2 regions of the Gordonia sp. BP-119 genome follow, and region 1 is predicted to be linked to the other one. Evidence: predicted binding sites of a transcription regulator. Region 1 holds the regulator's gene; the other holds the start of a gene.

Region 1 (10,423 bases):
CGCCGCACCTGCGCATGCATTTCGCGGTGGCCGACGACTCCGGGCGGATCGTCTCCCGCGCCGACTCGTTGCCCGAACTTCAGCAGACCGGAACGCCCGCGGCGCCGAAGACGGTGTCGCGCACCCTGTATCGGACCTGGACCGCAGACGGGATCGGCTCGCTCGCCGAGCAGACCACGGTCGATGTCGCGGGGCAGCGGCTGACCCGGTACCCGACGATCGACGTGGTCTCCGATGCGAAGGGCCACGCGCGGGGCGTCGTCGTCGTCGATGCGGCGAGCCCCGAGACACGAGACCGCCTCCTGCGACGAGGGATCGTCGCCCTCCTCGACCTCGCGATACCTCCGCTGCACAAGCGGATCGCCGGCTCGCTGAGTCCGGTCGACCGACTCGCCCTGAGCCAGAGCCCGTACTCGACCATCGAGGCACTGCTCGCCGACTGCACCCGCCGGGCGACCCGGGACACGGTCGCCGACATCGACGACGCAGAGCTCGCCGCGGTTCGCTCACCGCAGTCCTTCTCGGCGCTGCTCGAACAGATCCGGCCACGGGTCGCCGCGGCCGCACCGGACTACTTCTCGCTGGCCGTCGCGGCCCTCGAACGGATGGCCCCGCTGCGGGCGGCGATCGACCGGCACGCCGGTTCGCTGGCTGCCGACGACGTCGCCGAACAGGTCGCCCACCTCGTGTTCGACGGATTCGTGGCGGCCACCGCGCGACGCCACCTGGAGAATCTGCCGCGCTATCTCGACGGCGCGCAGGCACGTCTGGAGGCACTACCCGCATCCGCGGCACGCGACCTGGCCGGGGTGGCCGCCGTCGATCGCGTCGTCGAACGGTGGACCCAGCGTCTCGAACAGGTACCCGAGCACCGGCGGGCGGCGGTCGACGACGAAGCACAGTGGCTCGTCGAGGAGTTGCGCGTGGGGCTGTTCGCCCAGCGTCTCGGTACCGCGTTCCCGGTGTCGGAGAAACGGGTCCTACGAGCTCTGGACCGACTCGGCTGACACGGGTTCGGCGAGCGCGCTCCCGGAACCCGATGCCGCCTTCAGGTCGTCGATCTCACGCTGGAAGTCCTCCACCGAGTCGAACGACCGGTACACCGAGGCGAAACGCAGATACGCCACCTCGTCGAGATCGCGGAGCGGGCCCAGGATGGCGAGTCCGACCTCGTTGCTGGGGATCTCGGCCGATCCACTGGCGCGCACCGTGTCCTCGACCTGCTGGGCGAGTTGCGCGAGTGCGTCCTCGGCGACGTGGCGGCCCTGACAGGCTCGCCGCACGCCGCGCATGACCTTCTCCCGGCTGAACGGTTCGGTCACGCCGTTGCGTTTGACCACCGCGAGCACGGCGCTCTCCACGGTCGAGAACCGGCGACCGCACTCCACACAGGAGCGACGGCGGCGGATGGCCTGCCCTTCATCTGCGACACGCGAGTCGATGACCTTGGTGTCGTCGTTCTTGCAGAAGGGGCAGCGCATCGTGTCCTCACGCAGGTCGCGGGACGCTGGAACGCACCCGAAGCGTGCGCCCCGCCGCTTGTCGGCCGGCCCCTGTGACATCGAGGATACCGTCCGGCCTCAGCGGTACCGGGGGGTGAGCAGGGGCTGGCCCACCTGCAGCGCGCTCGAGCCGAGATCGTTCATCGCGACGATCTCGTCGATCACGACCTCGCGCGGCATCTCGGGTGCCACCCGGCCGGCGATCGAGCTGAGCGAGTCCCCCGAGCGCACATGGACGACCTCGGCACTCACGACGGACGGGGTCAGCGAGTCCGAGTAGTTCTGGCCGACGACACCGAACACCCACACGACGAACGCCAGCCCGACGCCGGCGAGGAGCGCGACCGCGGTGCGGCGGCGACGGAACACCGCCGCGTCGGGTCCGACCGGGCCACGCCCGCGCACCCCGACCGGAGAGCCACAGTGGGTGCCGCCGACCCGCGGGGTCACCGGCGACGCACCCCGCGGTCGGGTGCCGGCCGGCCGGTTGTCTACCGGGCGGCCGCCGTCGGACAGCGGGGCGCGCGTCCGGACCCCATCGGCGCGGTCGGTGGGGGGCCGGACAGCGTCGGGACGGTCGGTGCGGACGGGAGCGACGAGAGTGGCGGTGCGCATGGTGCCCTCCGGTGTTCGGGTGTCTGGGATCGTGCGGGGTGTGACGGTCGGTGTTCGAACATCGATCAGATGTTCGATGCACTGATGTTCGAATTTGTAGCACGACGTCCCGACAAAGTCTCGCGACACATCGAACAAATGTTTGAGGTGCCGGTCGCACTCGGCTAGGCTCGGACCCGGTGCAAGCCATCTACCAGCACGTTCCGAAGACGAGAGGAACCGAACATGAGTGACACCGGCGATAGGCGCGGCCGAGCGCAGGGCGCCGACGACGAGGCCCCGTTCGACGCCGCCGCCGCCGAGGCCTCACTCACCCCGCGACAGGCCGGGGTCCTGGAGGTGATCCGCCGCTCGGTGCGCGAGCGCGGTTATCCGCCGAGCATCCGGGAGATCGGCGACGAGGTCGGCCTGGCCTCGACGTCGTCGGTGGCCCATCAGTTGCGGACGCTGGAACGCAAGGGGCTGCTCAAGCGCGACGCGAACCGTCCCCGTGCGGTCAACATCGCCCCGAGTGACACCCCGTCGCCGGACACCCCGTCGGCCGGTCAGCTGCCCGAGCCGACCTTCGTGCCGGTTCTCGGCCGTATCGCGGCCGGCGGTCCGATCCTGGCCGAGGAGGCCGTCGAGGACGTCTTCCCGCTGCCCCGTGAGCTGGTCGGCGAGGGATCGCTCTTCCTGTTGCGCGTCGTCGGCGAGTCGATGATCGACGCCGCGATCTGCGACGGCGACTGGGTCGTGGTCCGGCAGCAGAACGTCGCCGACAACGGCGACATCGTCGCGGCCATGATCGACGGCGAGGCCACCGTGAAGACCTTCAAGCGTCAGGGCCCCAACGTCTGGCTCATGCCGCACAACGAACTGTTCGATCCGATCCCGGGCAACGATGCCGTCATCCTCGGCAAGGTCGTCACCGTGATGCGGCGAGTCTGACCTCTCCACCGACCGAACCGTCGAGCACCGCCGCGGCAGCCTCGCGCGCCGCGGCGGGATCCGAGGTGGCCAGGGCGGCCTCGGCGGCGGCCCGGCAGTCCGGTGCGGACACCTCGCCGAGCCGGGCCCCCACGGCCGCGGCAGCAGCCGGCGCGCTGGACAGCGAGGTGACCCCGAGACCGACGAGCACGCAGGCGAGGTTCGGATCGGCGGCGGCCTCGCCGCACACCCCGACCGGCTTTCCCTGACGTGCGCCCGCTTCCGCGACACCCGCGATGAGGCTCAACACCGCCGGTTGCCACGGGTCGGTCAGTCCGGCGAGATCGGCCGACATCCGGTCGGCCGCCATCGTGTACTGGGTCAGATCGTTGGTGCCGATGGACACGAAGTCCACCTCGGCGAGGACGGCTTCGCCCAGGATCGCCGCCGCGGGCACCTCGATCATCACCCCGGCGACCAGACCACGGCCGCGGACCTCGGCGGCGAACGTGCGCGCCTCCGCCGGCGAGGCGATCATCGGCGCCATGACCCACGGCGCGACGGCCGACCCCGACGCGGCCTGCGCGATCGCGTCGAGCTGATGCGCGCGGATCTCGGGGTGCGCCAGCGCGATCCGATCGCCCCGCACGCCGAGCGCTGGGTTCGATTCGTCGGGATGGGTCACGAACCGGAGCGGTTTGTCGGACCCGGCGTCGAGGGTGCGGATGACCACCTTCTGCCCGTCGAACGCATCGAGCACCTCCCGGTAGATCGCGGCCTGCTCGTCCACCGACGGTTCGTCGGCACGCTCGAGGAACGCGAGTTCGGTGCGGAAGAGCCCGACGCCCTCGACGGGGTACCCGGCCGCGGCGCGTGCCGACGACCCGTCGGCGACGTTGGCGAGCACCGCCACGGCCACCCCGTCGGCGGTCTGCCCCGGACCGGTCCAGCCGGCGACGAGTGCGGCATGACGCCGATCCTCGTCGACGCGAGCCCGGGCCGCCTCGACATCGGGCTCCACCTCGATCCGCCCGGTGCTGCCGTCGACGAGAACGGTTGTGCCGGGCTCGATCTCATCCAGGTCGGCCACCGCCACCACGCACGGGATCCCCAGCTGGCGCGCGATGATCGCGGTGTGGCTGGTCGGTCCGCCGAGGCGGGTGACGAGGGCGATGGTGCTCGTGGGGTCGAGGCCCGCGGTGTCGGCGGGCGCGAGGTCGTCGGCGAGCAGGACCGACGGCACCTCCGGGGTGGGCACACCGGGTTCGGGTAGGCCGAGCAGTTCGGCGAGGACCCGGTCGCGCACGTCGTTGAGATCGGTGACCCGCTCGGCCATCAGTCCGCCGAGTTTGGTGAACACCGCCGCGAACTGTTCGGTGGCCGCGACGGCAGCGGCCTCGGCGGGAGCGCCCTTGCCGATGAGCGCGGTCGCGGCACCGATCCAGCCGCGGTCCTCGGCCAGGCCCGCCGTCGCGGCGAGCACCTCGGCCGTCACCCCGGTGTTCTGCGACGCGCGCGTGCGCAGCCGCGCGGCGACGGCGCCGGACGCGGTGGCGAAGCGCGTGACCTCGTCGGCGCGCCGTTCCTCGGCGATCTCCACACCGACGCCGAGCTTCTCCGGCGAGTGGTCGGGTCGCTCGCCCGGCCACAGCGCGGGACCGTGGGCCAACCCGCCGACCACCGGGGTTCCCGTCAGGATCTGCGCCATCGTCTTGCCTCTCACTCGACTATCGATGTGACCACCGTTACAAAAAGTGCTTGACTTGTCAACACAAACAGGCGTAAACACAATTACTACAACATCCAATCCCACACGCCTCAACAAGCGGGGTGGTCGAAACCGGAGATCGGAGCCGTGTGTACGCCGAGGAGAGACAACAGGCGATCGTCGACGAGGTGCGCCTCGCGGGGCGGGCATCCGTGGCCGCGCTCGCCGAGAAATTCGACGTCACCAGCGAGACCGTCCGACGCGATCTCGCGGTACTGGAACGCGCCGGACATCTCCAGCGGGTCCACGGCGGCGCCGTACGCGCCGAGATCATGCGCACCCTCGGCGAGCTCGGGATCGACGAACGGGAGTCGAGCCAGATCGAGCAGAAGACCGCGATCGGCCGCGCGGCCATCCGGTTCCTGCCGCCCGACGGCGGTTCGGTGCTCTTCGACGCCGGCACCACCACCTACCGTGCGGCCGAGGCGACCGCACCCGATCGGAGGCTCACCCTGTTCACCAACAGCCTGCCCATCGCCGGCCTGCTCGCGGGCACCCATCCCGACGGTCTGCACGCCCTCGGCGGACGCGTACGCGGTCTCACCCAGGCGACCGTGGGCGTCGAGACCGTGGACGCGCTTCGCCGACTGCGCGTGACCACCGCTTTCATCGGGACGAACGGGCTGAGCGAGGCCCACGGGTTGTCGACACCCGACCCCGACGAGGCCGCAGTCAAGGCGGCGATGGTCGCGGCCGCACAACGCGTCGTGGTCCTCGCCGACAGCTCGAAGATGGACCGGGAGGACCTCACCTCCTTCGCCGGACTCGACGACGTCGACGTCCTCATCACCGACTCCGGGATCGACCCGGCCTATTCGGCGGCCCTGTCCGCGCGCGGCGTCGAGGTCGTGATCGCATGATCGTCACCGTCACCGCCAACCCGAGCCTCGACCGCACCCTCGAACTCGGCGCACCGCTCGCCCGCGGCGAGGTGCAGCGCGCCGGCGTGGTCCGCACCGAGCCGGGCGGCAAGGGCGTCAACGTGGCCCGGGTCGTCGCGGCCGCCGGCCTGGCCACCCGCGCACTGCTCCCGGCGCGACCGGGCGACCCGCTGCGGGCCGCACTCGACGACCTCGCACTCCCCTACGACGCCGTGCCGGTCGACGGCGAGGTCCGGTCCAACATCACCATCGCCGAATCCGACGGGACGACCACCAAGATCAACGCACCGGGCGTCACCTTGACGGGCGCGGATCGCGAGGCGCTCGTCGGGCTGATCCGTGAGCACGCCGGCTCCGCGCAGTGGGTCACCCTCTGCGGTTCGCTGCCTCCCGGCGTCCCCGACGACTGGTACCGCTCGATCGCCGACGACCTCGTCCTCGCCGGCTGCCGGGTCGCGGTGGACACCTCGGGCGCACCCCTCCGTGCCAGCGTCACCGGTCGCGTCGACCTGATCAAGCCCAACGAGGACGAGCTCGCCGAACTGACCGGCGCCGACCCCGGACAGCTCCGAGAAGCGCTCGCGCGCAACGATCTCGGACCGGTCATCGACGCCGCTGCGACCATCGCCGAGCAGATCGGGGGCAACGTCCTCGCCACCCTCGGCGCCGTCGGGGCCGTGTTGGTCACCGCGTCCGGCGTGTGGTCGGCGACCCCGCCGCCGATCGTCCCGCGCAGCACCGTCGGCGCCGGCGACTCGTCACTGGCCGGCTACCTCATCGCGCAGAGCACCGGGGCCGCGCCCGCCGACTGCCTCCGGTCGGCCGTGGCGTACGGCGCGGCGGCCGCATCGCTCGCCGGCACCCAGGCCCCCACGCCCGACCACCTCGACCTCCCCGGCGTGCGGGTGACCGAACTGTCGGGAGCCGCGCGCATGACCTGACGGCACCGTCCCGGCGGGTCCCCACATCCATCCAACACCGCACCCATCCAGCACCGACTCCATCCACCATCGACCCACCCAGCACCGACCCCACCCTTTCCACCGAAGGACATGCCATGACCGAGCAGATCATCACCGCGCAGACGGTGAGTCTCGACGTCGACGCCGGCGGCGATCCCGCCGCCGTCATCACCACGCTCGCCGACGCCCTCGCCGCGGCCGGCCGGACCACCGATCCCGCCGACCTCGCGCGGGCCGCACTGGACCGAGAAGCCAAGTCCGCCACCGGACTTCCCGGCGGCATCGCCATCCCGCACGCCCGTACCGCGTCGGTGACCGCGGCCAGTCTCGCCATGGCGCGGCTGTCCCGCAAGGTCGACTTCGGCGCACCGGACGGGCCGGCCGACCTGGTCTTCCTCATCGCCGCCCCCGAGGGGGGTGCCAGTGCGCACATGAAGCTCCTCAGCTCGCTGGCGCGCTCACTCGTCCGGCCCGACTTCGTGGCCTCGCTCCGCGCGGCCGAGAACGAGGAGCGGGTCATCGAATTGGTCAACGAGGCCATCGACCCCGCGCCGCCGGCCGCGAGCACAGCCGCGCCGACCGCCACCCCGTCGACCACTGCCCCGTCGACCACTGCCCCGGCCGCCGCGGCAGCACCGCTGACGTCGACCACGAAATCCGAAGGTGCGCCGGCCCACCCGGACTCTGACCGGATCGCGGACCCGGGACCGGCCACGCCGCGCATCGTCGCGATCACCGCATGCCCGACCGGCATCGCCCACACCTACATGGCGGCCGACGCCCTGAAGTACGCCGCCGAGCGGGCCGGCGTCGAGTTCGCGGTGGAGACCCAGGGGTCCTCGGCGACCACGGCCTTCGACCCGGACGTGATCGCCTCGGCCGACGCCGTCATCTTCGCCACGGACGTCGGGGTCAAGGATCGCAACCGGTTCCGCGGCAAACCCGTCATCGCATCCGGGGTGAAGCGCGCCATCAACGAACCGGACGCCATGATCGCCGAGGCGGTCGCGGCGGGGCGCGACCCGAACGCGGCGCGCGTCACCGGCGACGGCGCGGACGCGGACGCGGCCGACTCGTCGAAGTCGGGCATCGGTCTCGCCGGCCGTACACGCCAGGCACTCATGACCGGTGTGAGCTACATGATCCCGTTCGTCGCGGCGGGCGGACTGCTCATCGCGCTCGGCTTCCTGCTCGCCGGCTACGAGGTCGCCAACACGAACCTGGACGACGGCGGCACCCTCAGCGACGGCGCGTTCATCGCCCTGAACAACAGCCTCTGGGATCTGCCGGCGGGCGGGCTGCTGCAATACTTGGGCGCGGTGAGCTTCGCGATCGGATCGGGCGTGATGGGTCTGGCCGTACCGGTCCTCGCGGGCTACATCTCGTTCGCGATCGCCGACCGCCCCGGTATCGCACCCGGTTTCGTGGCCGGCATCGTCTCGCTCGCCGTGGGCGCCAGCTTCATCGGCGCGCTGATCGGCGGTCTCATCGCCGGCGTGGTGTGCCTGTGGATCGCGCGGACCCCGGTGCCCCGGTGGGCTCGTGGTCTCATGCCGGTCGTGGTCATCCCGCTGTTCGGCAGCATGATCGTCGGCGGACTGCTCTACATGGTCCTCGGCAAACCGCTCGCCTGGCTGACCGAGCAGATGAACAGCGGCCTCGAGAGCATGTCCGGCGGATCGGCCATCGCCCTCGGCATCGTGCTCGGCCTGATGATGTGCTTCGACCTCGGCGGACCGGTCAACAAGAGCGCGTACCTGTTCGCCACCGCCGGGATCGCCGACGCGGCGACTGCCGGACCCGCGCAGTTCCAGATCATGGCTGCGGTCATGTGTGCCGGCATGGTGCCCCCGCTCGCCCTGGCTCTCGCCACCGTCGTCCGTCCGGGCCTGTTCACCGAACCGGAGCGTGAGAACGGCAAGGCCGCATGGCTCCTCGGGGCGTCGTTCATCTCCGAAGGTGCCATCCCGTTCGCCGCGGTCGACCCCTTCCGGGTCATCCCGTCGATGATGGCCGGTGGTGCCCTCAGCGGTGCGCTGATCATGGCCTTCGGCGTCGAACTGCGCGCCCCGCACGGCGGCATCTTCGTCTTCTTCGCCATGAACAACTGGGTCCTGTTCCTCGTCGCGCTGGTCGCCGGTACGGTGCTGTCCGCCGTCCTGGTGGTCGCGGCCAAGCAGGTCCATCGCAGTCGCGACGCCGTCGCCTTCGAGGAACTCGAGGCGGTCGCCGTCTGACACCCGATCACACGACCACCTGACATCCGGGGCGGTCCCCGGCACCGAATCGCCCGACAACCACCACAGATCGCACGACAACACTCGAAGGAGTTCCCATGCCCAGCACCACCGCCACCGTCGGCTCCGCAGTCGGACTGCACGCCCGCCCCGCCACGATCATCGCCGAGGCGGTCGCCGAGACCGGCAGCCCGGTGACGCTGGGCCTCGAGGGCGGTGACCCGGTGGACGCGGGGTCGGCGCTGATGATCATGACGCTCGGGGCCGAGAAGGGCACCCGCGTGGTCGTGACGGCCGACGACCAGGCCGCACTCGACACCATCGTCGGTCTCGTCGAGAAGGATCTCGACGCCGACTAGGTCCGTACAGCCGACTGGGTCCGTACAGCCGGCGAAGCGCTCAGATCCGGAGGTCCGCGATCTCGCCCGCGAAAGCGGCCGGGACGCGGACCTTCATCGTGGTACCGGTCTCGGTGTGCTCCGACGAGATGACCTCGCCCTCGCTGTGGACGCGAGACACGACATCACCCCGGTCGAACGGCACCTCGATGGTCATCTCGACGTCCTCGCGACCGACGAACTCGCGCACCCGCCCGAAGAGTTCGGGCAGTCCCTCACCGGTTCGGGCGGAGATGAACACCGCATCCGGACCGAGCGCGCCACGCAACTCGGTGAGGCGGTTGCCGTCGATGGCGTCGATCTTGTTGATGACCAACAACTCCGGCGGCGCGGTGACGCCCTCTTCGGCGACGATCTCGTTGATGACCTGACGGACGGCCGAGATCTGTTCCATCGGGAAGGCGTCCGCACCGTCCACGACGTGCAGCAGCAGATCGGCGTCGACGACCTCCTCGAGCGTCGAGCGGAACGCCTCGACGAGCTGGGTGGGCAGATGCCGCACGAACCCGACCGTGTCGGTGAAGACGACCGCGCGGCCGTCGTCGAGCGTCGCCCGCCTGGTGGTCGGGTCCAGGGTCGCGAACAACGCGTCCTGCACGAGGACACCGGCGCCGGTCATCGCGTTGACCAGGCTGGACTTGCCCGCGTTGGTGTAACCGGCGACGGTGATCGTCGGGATCGAACCACTCTTGCGCGCAGCACGTTTCGTCGTCCGCGCCTTCTTCATGCCGCGTATCTCGCGCCGCAGCTTGGCCATCCGCTCCCGGATCCGGCGACGGTCGGTCTCGATCTTGGTCTCACCGGGACCGCGCAGGCCCACACCGCCGTTGCTGCCCGCCCGGCCACCGGCCTGCCGGGACATCGATTCACCCCAGCCGCGCAGACGCGGGAGCATGTACTCCATCTGCGCGAGGGAGACCTGCGCCTTGCCCTCGCGAGAGGTCGCGTGCTGGGCGAAGATGTCGAGGATCAGCGCGGTGCGGTCGATGACCTTCACCTTCACCACCTTCTCCAGCGCATTGAGCTGGGCGGGGGTGAGCTCACCGTCGCAGACGACGGTGTCGGCGCCGGTCGCGAGGACGATCTCGCGCAATTCCTCGGCCTTGCCACTGCCGATGTAGGTGGCGGGATCGGGTTTGGAGCGACGCTGG
Region 2 (10,423 bases), on a different contig from region 1:
TGAGTACGACAATCCGAACGTGATGCTCGAGTACACCGCGGACCCGATCGGTCCCGACACCCGCGATGCCGACCTCGAGGCCGCCGGCGACACCGAACTCATCGACCCGGGCCCGCGCCCGTCGTGGCGCAACCTGCGCTACAACACCGACGAGCTGCCGTCCGACACCACCGCCGTGCGGATCGTCGCGACCGACGACAACCTCGCCGAGGACCGGTTCATCGTGCTCACCCCGCCACGGATCCCGCAGATGGACACCCTGCAGGACGTGGTCGGCAGCACCGATCCGGTCCACATCGACTGGACTTCGGGCCTGGCGTTCCCGTGCCAGCGCCCGTTCACCCACGACGTCGGGGTCGCGGAGATCCCGAAGTGGCGCATCAAGCCGGGCTCAGACCTGGCAGCCGCGGTGTCGGCGTGGCAGAACCGCTTCGGCGGCGGCCCCCTCGGCTGGCTCGAGGTCTCCCAGCAGGCGACGGCGGTGCCGACCTATCTGATGGCCGACATCGGACGCGACTGGGGCGCCCTCGAACGCTACGAGCCATACGGCGACGTCGACACGCTCGCCGAGATCGAGACCGGCACCGCCACCCGCAGCGGACTGTGGAGTCCCGCGCCGTTGCGGCACTGACGGTTCGACGGCCCGGTCGCCGCGGTGGTAGTCGGCGCGGCGATCTGCTTTGCCGTCACCGGTGGTCGGTGAGTATGCGTGCGAGTTCTGCTTCGACCGGGGTCAGCGGTGGGCTGGTGAGGTGCTCCGGCGGTGTTCGCGGATGGACCAGTTCGCGATAAGCGAGTTCGAGACGGAGGCCGCGGTCGCCGTAGCCGACGGCGTCGGGGCGCCCGCTGCTCCCTGAGGAGCGCCCGGAGCTTGCGGAGGGCGCGTCACGAAGGGTCGGGCGTGACTCATCGCCGGGCCTGGTGGCAGGTCCGTGGATGTCGTTGCGCACGGTGTTCAGGTGTTCTGCGAACCGCCGGGGTATGTCGGGTCGGCGGTTGAGGCGCTCGGGGTTGGGCGGTGCGCCAGGTTCGGCGTTCAACCGCCACAGGCAGCGGCCTTCGTCGGGTCCGGACCGGGCGATGCGGGTGGTGTACTGCCCGGGCTGGTCACCGACCATCCGGTTATGTCGCGGGCAGGCCGGGGCGAGGTCGTCGATGTCGGTGAGACCGCCCTTGGCCCAATCCCTGTGGGCGTGATGCATGTCGACCTGGGTGGCGGGCTGATCACACCCGGGTGCCGAGCACACTTCCCCGTCGGGGCGGGCGAAAGAGACGAGGCGCTGTTCGCGGGTGGCCAGACGTCTGCCGCGCCCGAAGTGCAGCGGCACAGTGGTGGCGTCTTTGAAGATCGCCAACCACGGCTGGACGTCACCGGCCATCGCGATCAAGTCCCGGATGGGCAGCAGGGTTCCGGTGGCGGTGGTCGCGAGTCCGGCTTCGCGGACGAGGTCGCCGAGGTCGGCTTTGATGATCAGTTGGACGGGCAGGCCGCGGTGCGAGGTGCCGAGTGCGCCGTCGGCGAAACCTGCGGCGAGTGCAGCGTCGAGCGCGTCGTGATTGGACTGGGCGAGGGTGCGGCCGTCGCGGTCGGCTGCGGTGGCCAGGGCGTCGGGGTCGGCGGCACCGGCCGGCCCGCTGGGCGAGGCGGGGTCGTCGGGGTTGTTGAGTCCGGGTTTGCCCCACACGGCGAACATCATGGTGAGTCGGGCGGCGAGTGCGGGTGTCAGGGTGCCGGAGATCTTGGCGGTGCCATCGGCGCGTTGCCGACCGATCCACAGGCCGCGGCGTCGTTTCTGGTCGGTGTCGTCGGTCAGGGTGCCGTCGGGGTCGAGGTGGGCGAGCAGGCGGGCACCGAGTTGGGTGATCTCAGCGGGGGTGTGGTCGGTGGCGATCTCGGCCATCTGCCGCTCAGCGGCGACCTTGATGTCGTGGTCGACGGCGACCGGGATGCGGTCGAGGACATCCAATGCGGCCTGCACGTGCGCGGTGCCGACCGCGCCGTGTGCGAACGCTTCGGCGAGGCAGGGGTATTCGGGTGGGAGGACCTCGCCGCCGAGGCTGGTCCGGTGGGCGGTGGCGTCCATCTGCTTACGGCGGCGCATCGGGTTCGACACTCGTAGCTGGTGCGTCATGTACTGCATGAGGGTGCGGCAGCCGGCCTTGCGGGGCAGGTCGCGAGCGACGGCCTGATCGATCTGCCGGTCACCGGCAACGGTCAGACGAGCGATGGCGCGTTCGGTCTCCGCGGCCACCTCAGCGAGTTCGGCATCGGTACACGGCGACAGATCCACGGTCTGCAACTTGTCGAGGGTGCGGTGGAGATCGGCCACCAACTCGACCACACGAGGCGAAGGCGCGTCGGTGCCGACGACCTGCTGGGAATCGAACATGACGGTCACCTCCCCCGAGAACCCGTGCTGCGAATGTACGTTCGACTGTACACGAAAGAAGGGTAAACGGCAGCTCGAAATACGTTGTCCAACAGAATCTTTGCTGCGCGGAGTTGCCACCTTAAATTGTCGGTGGTTGCTGGTAGTGTCCGCCCGCGGGCGAGAACTGTCTTTGCAGTGCGGAACCCTTCGTGACGCGCCCTCCGCAAGCTCCGGACGCTCCTCAGGGAGCAGGGGGTTGACGCGCCCTCCGCAAGCTCCGGCCGCCCCTCAGCAGCTGTGGCCTGACGGCCGTCGTGGACTGCGAAAGAACTGTTGTGCTCGGAGCGGGCCCACTTACTGCTCCCAGAGGGAGACCGGAGCCTGCGGAGGCCGTCACCAACCTCCAGAGCCGCGGGGTGGGCCCTAGGTACCCCGGGGGACGTCGCTTACGATGAGGCACCGTGCCTGTGACAGCCCCGACCTCGCCTGAGGATTCCGCCGAACCGTCCTCGTCGGGGCCGGAATCGTCGGGGCACGGGACCAGGATTTCCGCGGGCACCGCCCGGTGGATCGCGATCGTGGCGGGGATCGCCGGCATCGTGCTGTGTGCCCTCACCCCGCTGCTGCCGGTCAAGGCCGTCGACGCCGGTTTCGAGTGGCCGGCCGGGCAGGATCTGAACGCCGACACGTCGTCGGTGATGGCGCCGCTCATCGCGCAGACCCCGCAGACCCTCGACGCCCGCATTCCGTGCGCGACGCTGGCGTCGGCACCGGACGGCGTGGTCCTCGCCACGATGCCGACCAATGCACCACGCTCGAAGTCGTCGTCGCTGTGGGTCACCGCCACCGACGCCGCGATCACCGTGACCTTCCGGAACAGTCTCGCCGCGACCGCCTCCCGCGCCGACCTGAGCCGATGTTCGGACTTGCGCATCTTCTCCGCCCCCACCGGCCCGGGTGCGCAGTTCGTCGGGCTCGGCGAGTCGACGACCCTGCCGCCGGACCGCCGCCCGCAGGTCGACGGCATCTTCAGCAACCTCAGCCCGGAACAGGCACGCGACGCCGCTGGTAACGGCCTGCGCGTGCAGGTGGCCATCGACAACCGGTACGAGTCGTCCCCGTCGATCCTCAAGATCATCGTGATGGTGCTCGCCGCGCTGTCGGTACTCGTCGCCGTCGTCGCGCTCGGGCTGCTCGACCGCATCGGCGGGTACCACCGGCGGATCGGCGCGCGCACCCGCTCGTGGTGGCATTCACTGAAACCCCGGGCCAGCGACTTGGTCGTCACCGCGATCCTGCTGGTTTGGAGCGTCCTCGGGGCCGGTTCGCCCGACGACGGTTACATCCTCAACATGGGCCGTACCGCCGACGGTTTCGGCTACCTCGCCAACTACTACCGCTTCTACGGCATCCCCGAAGCACCGTTCGACTGGTACTACAGCTTCCTTGCGGCGTGGTCGTCGGTCTCGCCGTCGGTGCTGTGGATGCACATCCCGCAACTCGTCGCCGGACTCGTGTCGTGGTTCGTCCTGAGCCGGGTGCTGCTGCCACGCCTCGGCCCCGCGGTGCGGCGCAGTTCGTGGGCCATCTGGGCGGGCGCCCTGACGTTCACCGCGTTCTGGTTGCCGTTCTGCAGCGGCTTGCGCAGCGAGGGGATCATCGTCCTCGGTTCGCTACTGACCTGGTGGGCAGCGGAATACGCCATCGCGACCCGGCGGCTCCTGCCAGCGGCACTGGCCGCCCTCGTCGCGGGCTTCACCCTGGCGCTCGCCCCGCACGGCGTCGTCGGCGTGGCCATCCTGCTGGTGGCGGCCCGCTCACTGCTGCACATCCTCATCGACCGACGGAACCGGATGGACGGATCCCGCTGGGCGGCAACGCTCGCCCTCCTCGCGCCGATCGCCGCCGCCAGCATGGTGGTGCTCATCGTGGTGTTCCGCGATCAGACCCTGGCCACCGTCCTCGAAGCGATCAAGCTGCGCTACTCGGTCGGGCCGGTCATCTCCTGGCATCAGGAGTTCCTGCGGTACTACTTCATCTCGGTCGTCACCGACGACGGCGCCCTCACCCGTCGCGTACCGCTGCTCCTGCTGCTCGCCGGCCTGTTCGTCACGGTCGCGGTCATGTTGCGGCGCACGAGGATTCGCGGAGTCGACCCGGGACCCGTCTGGCGTCTCATCGGCGCCGTCGGGGTCACCCTCCTCCTGTTCGCGTTCACGCCGACCAAGTGGACCATCCAGTTCGGCGTGCTCGCCGGGCTGGCGGCGGCGATCGCGGCGGCGGCCACCGTCGCCGTGGCCCAGTCGGCGGCGCGTTCGGCGCGAAACCTGACGGTCTTCGTCTCCGGACTGTTGTTCGCGATGGCCGCCGCGATGGCCGGTTACAACTCGTGGCCGTTCCTCTACGAATACGGCATCTCCTGGTTCGACCGCGCCCCCGTCATCGCCGGCTACCAGGCGTCGACGCTGTTCCTCATCCTCGCCGTGATCGCGGCCGCGGTCGCGGTCTGGCAACACCTGCGGCTGGACTACGTGACCAATCGCGGTCTCGCACATGCCGACACCGGGCCCGGCGAGACCCGAGCCGATCGCCGACGGCTCTTTCTCGCCTCCTCACCACTGGCGGTGATCGCCGGTCTGCTGGTGATCGTGGAGTTACTGCTGTTCGCCAAAGCCGCGGTGACCCGGTATCCGGCGTCGACCGCACTCGCCGAGAACCTGAACACGCTGCGCGGCAACAGCTGTGGCCTCGCCGACGATGTCCTCGTCGAACTCGATCCCAACGCCGGCATGCTCACCCCGGCCGGCGGCGCCACCACGACGCAGGCGCTGCGCGGCGAGAACCCGGTCGGGTTCTCCCCGAACGGGATTCCCGACGACCTCCAGCCCGAGCCGGGTAGCCAGCGCCCCGGACAGATGAACGTGTCGGCGAGTATGGCCCGCCCGTTCGCGATCACCGGCGGGCTGGGCGCCGGGACCACCGGCGGGCGCGGACTGGAAACCGTGAACGGTTCCACCGCCAAGTTGCCGTACGGGCTCGACCCCGCCACCACGCCGGTCCTGGGCAGCTACGGGTATCCGGGCGAGGCCCGGCTCACGACCGGTTGGTACGACCTGCCCGCCGACCGCGCGGCGTCACCGCTGCTGGTGTTCAGCACCGCGGGCGCCGTCTCGACCATCGACACCTTCGGCGTACGCAACTTCGGGCAAAAGATGGTGGTGCAGTTCGGCCGCCCGGGTGCGGACGGGAACTTCGAACAGGTCGGCCCCGACATCCTGCCCATCGACCCCGGTCCCGTGATCCTGAACATGCCCTGGCGCAACATGCGCGTACCGATGTCGGCCGCCCCGCCGCGCGCGACCGTGATGCGATTGTCGCTGCAGGACAACAACCTCGGCGAGAAGCAGTTCATCGGGATCACCCCGCCGCGCGCACCGCAGTTGCAGACGCTGCAGGCGGTCGTCGGCTCGACGGCACCCACCCTCATCGACTTCGGGGTGGCGTCGCACTTCCCGTGCCAGCGGCCGATGGGTGTGTCCCACGGCGTCGCCCAGGTCCCGCAGTGGCGCATCCTGGGTGACTATCCGCTGACCAATTCCCAGTCCAAGACATGGCAGGCCGGCGTGGACGGCGGGTTGCTGGGGATCTCGGAGGCCGCCACGTCCGCGTCGGCGGTCTCGACGTACCTGCAGGACGACTGGGTGCGCGACTGGGGCGCACTGGAGAAGCTGACCCCGCTCGTGTCCGACGCACCGGATGCGCGGATCGACACGGCACAGACGACGCAATGGGGCTGGTCACGAGCCGGCTCGATCAGGGTGGAGCCCCAATCCGATGAGTGAGTCCCGTACGCCTCGTACGTCCCGTCTGGCGACCACGGTCAACCCGAAGATCGTCGCGACCGTCACCGGTCTGCTCGGATTCCTGTTGGCGATCCTCACCCCGCTGTTGCCGGTGAACCAGTCGACCGCCGAACTGCAGTGGCCGCAGGGCGGCGACGTCTCCGATGTCGCCGCCCCGCTGGTCTCCTTCGTGCCGATCGACATGGAGACGTCGGTGCCATGTGCACTCGCCACCCGCCTGCCCGACCAGGGCGGAGTACTGCTGTCGACGATCCCCGAAGGCGGCCAGGACGCCGGGGCCCGCGGGCTCTTCGTCCGGGCGACGTCCGACGCACTGACCCTCACCGACCGCAACGTCGCCCTGCTGAACACCGATCGAGCGGCCGCGCAATCGAATCCGAACTGTCGCATCGTCTTCCGGGCCGACGGCGAGGGGGTGAGCGGACGATTCGAGGGCCTGCCCGAACCGGCCGCGGACTCCGGCGCCGCGCACGGCTTCGCGCTGGCCGACCACGAGATGCGTCCCCAGATCGTCGGCGTCTACAGCGATCTGCCCGCCGATGTCTCTCGTGACGGGTTGTCGCTGCGCGCCACCATCGACACCCGCTACGTCAGCACCCCGACCCTGCTGAAGCTCACCGCGATCGTGCTCGGCATCCTCATGACGATCGTCTCGCTGATCGCGCTCGGCATCCTCGATCGCCGGGACGGCCGCAGCCACAAGCGTTTCCTGCCGTCGGGCTGGTTCACGATCCGGCCGCCCGATGTCGCGGTGTTCGCGATTCTCGCCTTCTGGTGGTTCGCGGGCGCCAACACCTCCGACGACGGCTACAACTTCATCGTCGGCCGGATCACCGGAGACGCCGGGTACGCCGACAACTACTTCCGCTACTTCGGTGTGCCACAGGACCCGTTCGGCTGGCACTTCCAGGTCATCTCGGCCATGACGGACGTGAGCGTCGCGGCACCGTTCATGCGACTACCGGCCTTCCTCCTCGGGTTGCTGGGCTGGTGGCTCATCAGCCGAGAGGTCATCCCGCGCCTGGGCCGCGCGGTGCGGCACAGCACGCCGGCGGTGTGGTCGGCCGCGTTCGTCTTCCTCGCGATCTGGTTGCCGTTCAACAACGGTCTGCGTCCGGAACCGGCCGAGGCCGTCGGCGCTCTGCTCACCTGGTGCTGCGTGGAACGCGCGATCGCCACTCGCCGACTGCTCCCCTACGCCGTCGCGGTGGTCACCGCCGCCTTCACCCTCGCGCTCGCGCCCGGCGGTCTGATGGCGGTCGCCGCACTGCTCGCCGGGATCCGACCGATCGTGAAGACCCTGGTGTCGCGCCGGTCCCGGGACGGCCTGCTGCCGATGCTCGCGCCCATCCTGGCGGCCGGCACCGCGGTACTGTTCCAGATCTTCGCCGATCAGCCGCTCGCCCCGCTCATCGCGGGTAACAAGGTCGCCTCCGACGTCGGCCCGACGCTGGAGTGGTGGCAGGAACCGATCCGGTACTACTACCTGATCCTGCCGACCGCCGACGGCACGCTCGCACGACGCTTCGGCGTGCTGGCGATGATCCTGTGCCTGTTCGTCGTGTTGCTCCGCCTACTTCGGCGGGAGCATCCCAACGGCATTGCGCGCGCACCTATCTGGCGACTGGTCGCCGTCACCCTCGGCACGATGTTCTTCATCGCCTTCACGCCGACCAAGTGGACCCACCACTTCGGTGTGTACGCGGGCATCGCCGCGGGCCTCGCCGCCGCGGCGGGCGCCATGATGGCGCCGGCCGTGCTGCGGTCGCGACGCAATCGCAGCTTCTTCGCCGCCGCGGTGCTCGCGATCACGGGGATCTCGTTCGCCGGCACCAACGGCTGGTGGTTCGTCGGCAGCTACGGCGTCCCGTGGTGGGATCGCCCGCCGACGGTGGGCGGCATCAACATCGCCTGGTTCATCCTCGCCGCCGCGGTCGCCACCGCACTTGCCGGCCTGTGGTTCCACTTCCGCGACGACTTCGTCGACGAACAGACCCGTACGCGCGGGGCCGACAAGTGGTATTCGAAGCTCAAGTTCTCGCCGCTGCCGGTCATCTCCGGGCTGATGGTGCTGTTCATGGTCGCTTCGTTCGCGAAAGGCGCCTACGAGCAACGTGATTCGTGGTCGTGGATGAAGTCCAACGCACGCGCTCTCACCGGGAACTCGTGTGGGCTGGCCAACGACGTTCTCGTCGAGGCCGATCCGACCGCCGGACTGCTGCAGCCCGCGGCCGTCGACGGCCGGCCCGCCCCCGGCATCGCCGCGGCGCTGGCCGGACCGGACGCGACGGGCTTCTCCCCGAACGGCGTACCCGATCGCCTGTCCGTCGACGCCACCGAAGACACCCAGTCGTCGACCACCTCCGGCGCGCAGAACAGCGCCCAGACCGGCGCCGGCTCAGACGAATCCGGCGACAGCTCGTCCGCGCAGGGCGGCACCGAAGGTGGTCAGGGTGCACGAGGCGTCAACGGGTCGACGGTGCGTCTGCCGTTCGGCCTGAACCCCGCCCAGACCCCCGTCCTGGGCAGCTACGGCTCGCCGTCGGGTACCGGCTCGCTGACCTCGGACTGGTACCGGCTGCCCGAACGTTCCGACGACACCCCGCTGCTGACGATGGCGGTCGCCGGATCGGTCGAGGCGGTCGACGGCATCGGGGTCGTGCACGCCGGCCAGAAGGTCACGATGCAGTTCGGCCGCGTGGAGGCCGACGGGCGGGTGAGCGCGCTGGGCCGGATGTTCCCGATCGACATCGGCGAGACCCCCACCTGGCGCAACCTGCGGTTCCCGCTCGCCGACTCACCGCCGCGGGCGAATGTCGTCCGGGTCGAGGTCGCCGACACCGCGGCCGCACCGTCGGAATGGGTCGCGGTGACGCCACCGCGGGTCAGCACCCTGGCCACCCTCAACGACGTCGTCGGCCAGACCGACCCGGTCTTCATCGACTGGCTGCCCGGCATGGTCTTCCCGTGTCAGCAGCCGATGAAGGTGCGCAACGGCGTCCTCGAGGTACCGCAATGGCGAATCATGCCCGACGCCGAGGCCACCCGGAAGAACAGCCAGACCTGGATGTCGGGCACCGCGGGCGGTCCGCTCGGCATCACCGAGGCGATGCTGCGACCGACCCTGTTGCCGACGTACCTCCGGAACAACTGGGGACGCGACTGGGGCGGGCTGCAGAAGTTCACCGAGATCATCCCGGCGCCGGCTGCGGAACTGGACCTCGGGACGGCTCGCCGTTCAGGGTTGTACGACCCCGCGCCGATGCGCTCCAGCGGGTATTGACCTGGTGTCTGACACCGCGCCGACCTGGGATTTCCCGTTCCCCACGGTCGGTGCGGCAAACACGCTCGAGGCCTTCGTTATCTCACTGTGATGTGCTGTCTCGGTTCCGTCACTCATGGCCGGCAGTCCTCGTCACTCCGTCGAAACCGGCCTAGCTTCGAGTCATGCCTTCATTCACCGCACCTGGACTCAGCAACGAAGCCGCCAACGAGGTCGTGGGCATCCTGCAGGAGCGTCTCAGCGCGCTGAACGACCTGCACCTCACCCTCAAGCACATCCACTGGAACGTGGTCGGCGCGAACTTCATCGGCGTGCACGAGATGATTGACCCTCAGGTCGAGCTCGTCCGCGGTTACGCCGACACCATCGCCGAACGCATCGCCACGCTCGGCGCGTCGCCGAAGGGCACCGCCAAGGCGATCGAGAACGACCGCTCGTGGAACGACTACTCCATCGGACGCGACACCGCGCAGGCCCACCTCGGCGCGCTCGACCTGGTCTATGACGGGTTCATCACATCGCACCGCGACGGAATCAAGAAGATCGGCGACATCGATCCGATCACCGAGGACATCCTCATCGGACAGACCGCCGAACTGGAGAAATTCCAGTGGTTCGTCCGCGCACACCTCGAGAGCTACACCGGTGAGCTCACCCACGCCGGCGCCAGCGGCGAAAAGGCAGCGGCCGACGCAGCCCGCTGACCTGGCGCAACAGACCGAGTAGCGGGTCACCACACCCCCGGACCCGCCCCGGAGCCGCGGCCGCGACCTTCCGCCCCGTTGGTCGCGGCCGCGGTAACACCTCTCTGTACCCACCAACTACGAACAGGCACTGACACCCGCACCCGGATTCACAGCCGAATACCTTGCGCCGCTTGGGACCTCAGGAACCAAGGGCTTCTC

Evidence for each region. The regulator LexA, encoded in region 1, represses DNA repair genes until DNA is damaged. The targets are predictions, from matches to a motif close to CGAACANNTGTTCG.
Region 2: JW364_RS00350 (HNH endonuclease signature motif containing protein) is a predicted target of LexA. The motif match lies at 2,421-2,434, and genes of this name have one in related genera.

The regions. Positions count from the first base shown of each region.
Region 1 is NZ_JAFFZF010000028.1:42,333-52,755, forward strand. Features, by position in the region: gene hrpA (ATP-dependent RNA helicase HrpA) at 1-1,007, shown strand, start outside; gene nrdR (transcriptional regulator NrdR) at 981-1,481, opposite strand; gene JW364_RS16170 (LysM peptidoglycan-binding domain-containing protein) at 1,581-2,117, opposite strand; gene lexA (transcriptional repressor LexA) at 2,343-3,047, shown strand; gene JW364_RS16180 (phosphoenolpyruvate--protein phosphotransferase) at 3,025-4,734, opposite strand; gene JW364_RS16185 (DeoR/GlpR family DNA-binding transcription regulator) at 4,884-5,654, shown strand; gene JW364_RS16190 (1-phosphofructokinase family hexose kinase) at 5,651-6,616, shown strand; gene JW364_RS16195 (fructose-specific PTS transporter subunit EIIC) at 6,733-8,874, shown strand; gene JW364_RS16200 (HPr family phosphocarrier protein) at 8,973-9,233, shown strand; gene hflX (GTPase HflX) at 9,274-10,423, opposite strand, start outside.
Region 2 is NZ_JAFFZF010000001.1:83,274-93,696, reverse strand. Features, by position in the region: gene JW364_RS00355 (arabinosyltransferase domain-containing protein) at 1-631, shown strand, start outside; gene JW364_RS00350 (HNH endonuclease signature motif containing protein) at 687-2,390, opposite strand; gene JW364_RS00345 (arabinosyltransferase domain-containing protein) at 2,834-6,214, shown strand; gene JW364_RS00340 (arabinosyltransferase domain-containing protein) at 6,207-9,518, shown strand; gene JW364_RS00335 (Dps family protein) at 9,683-10,222, shown strand.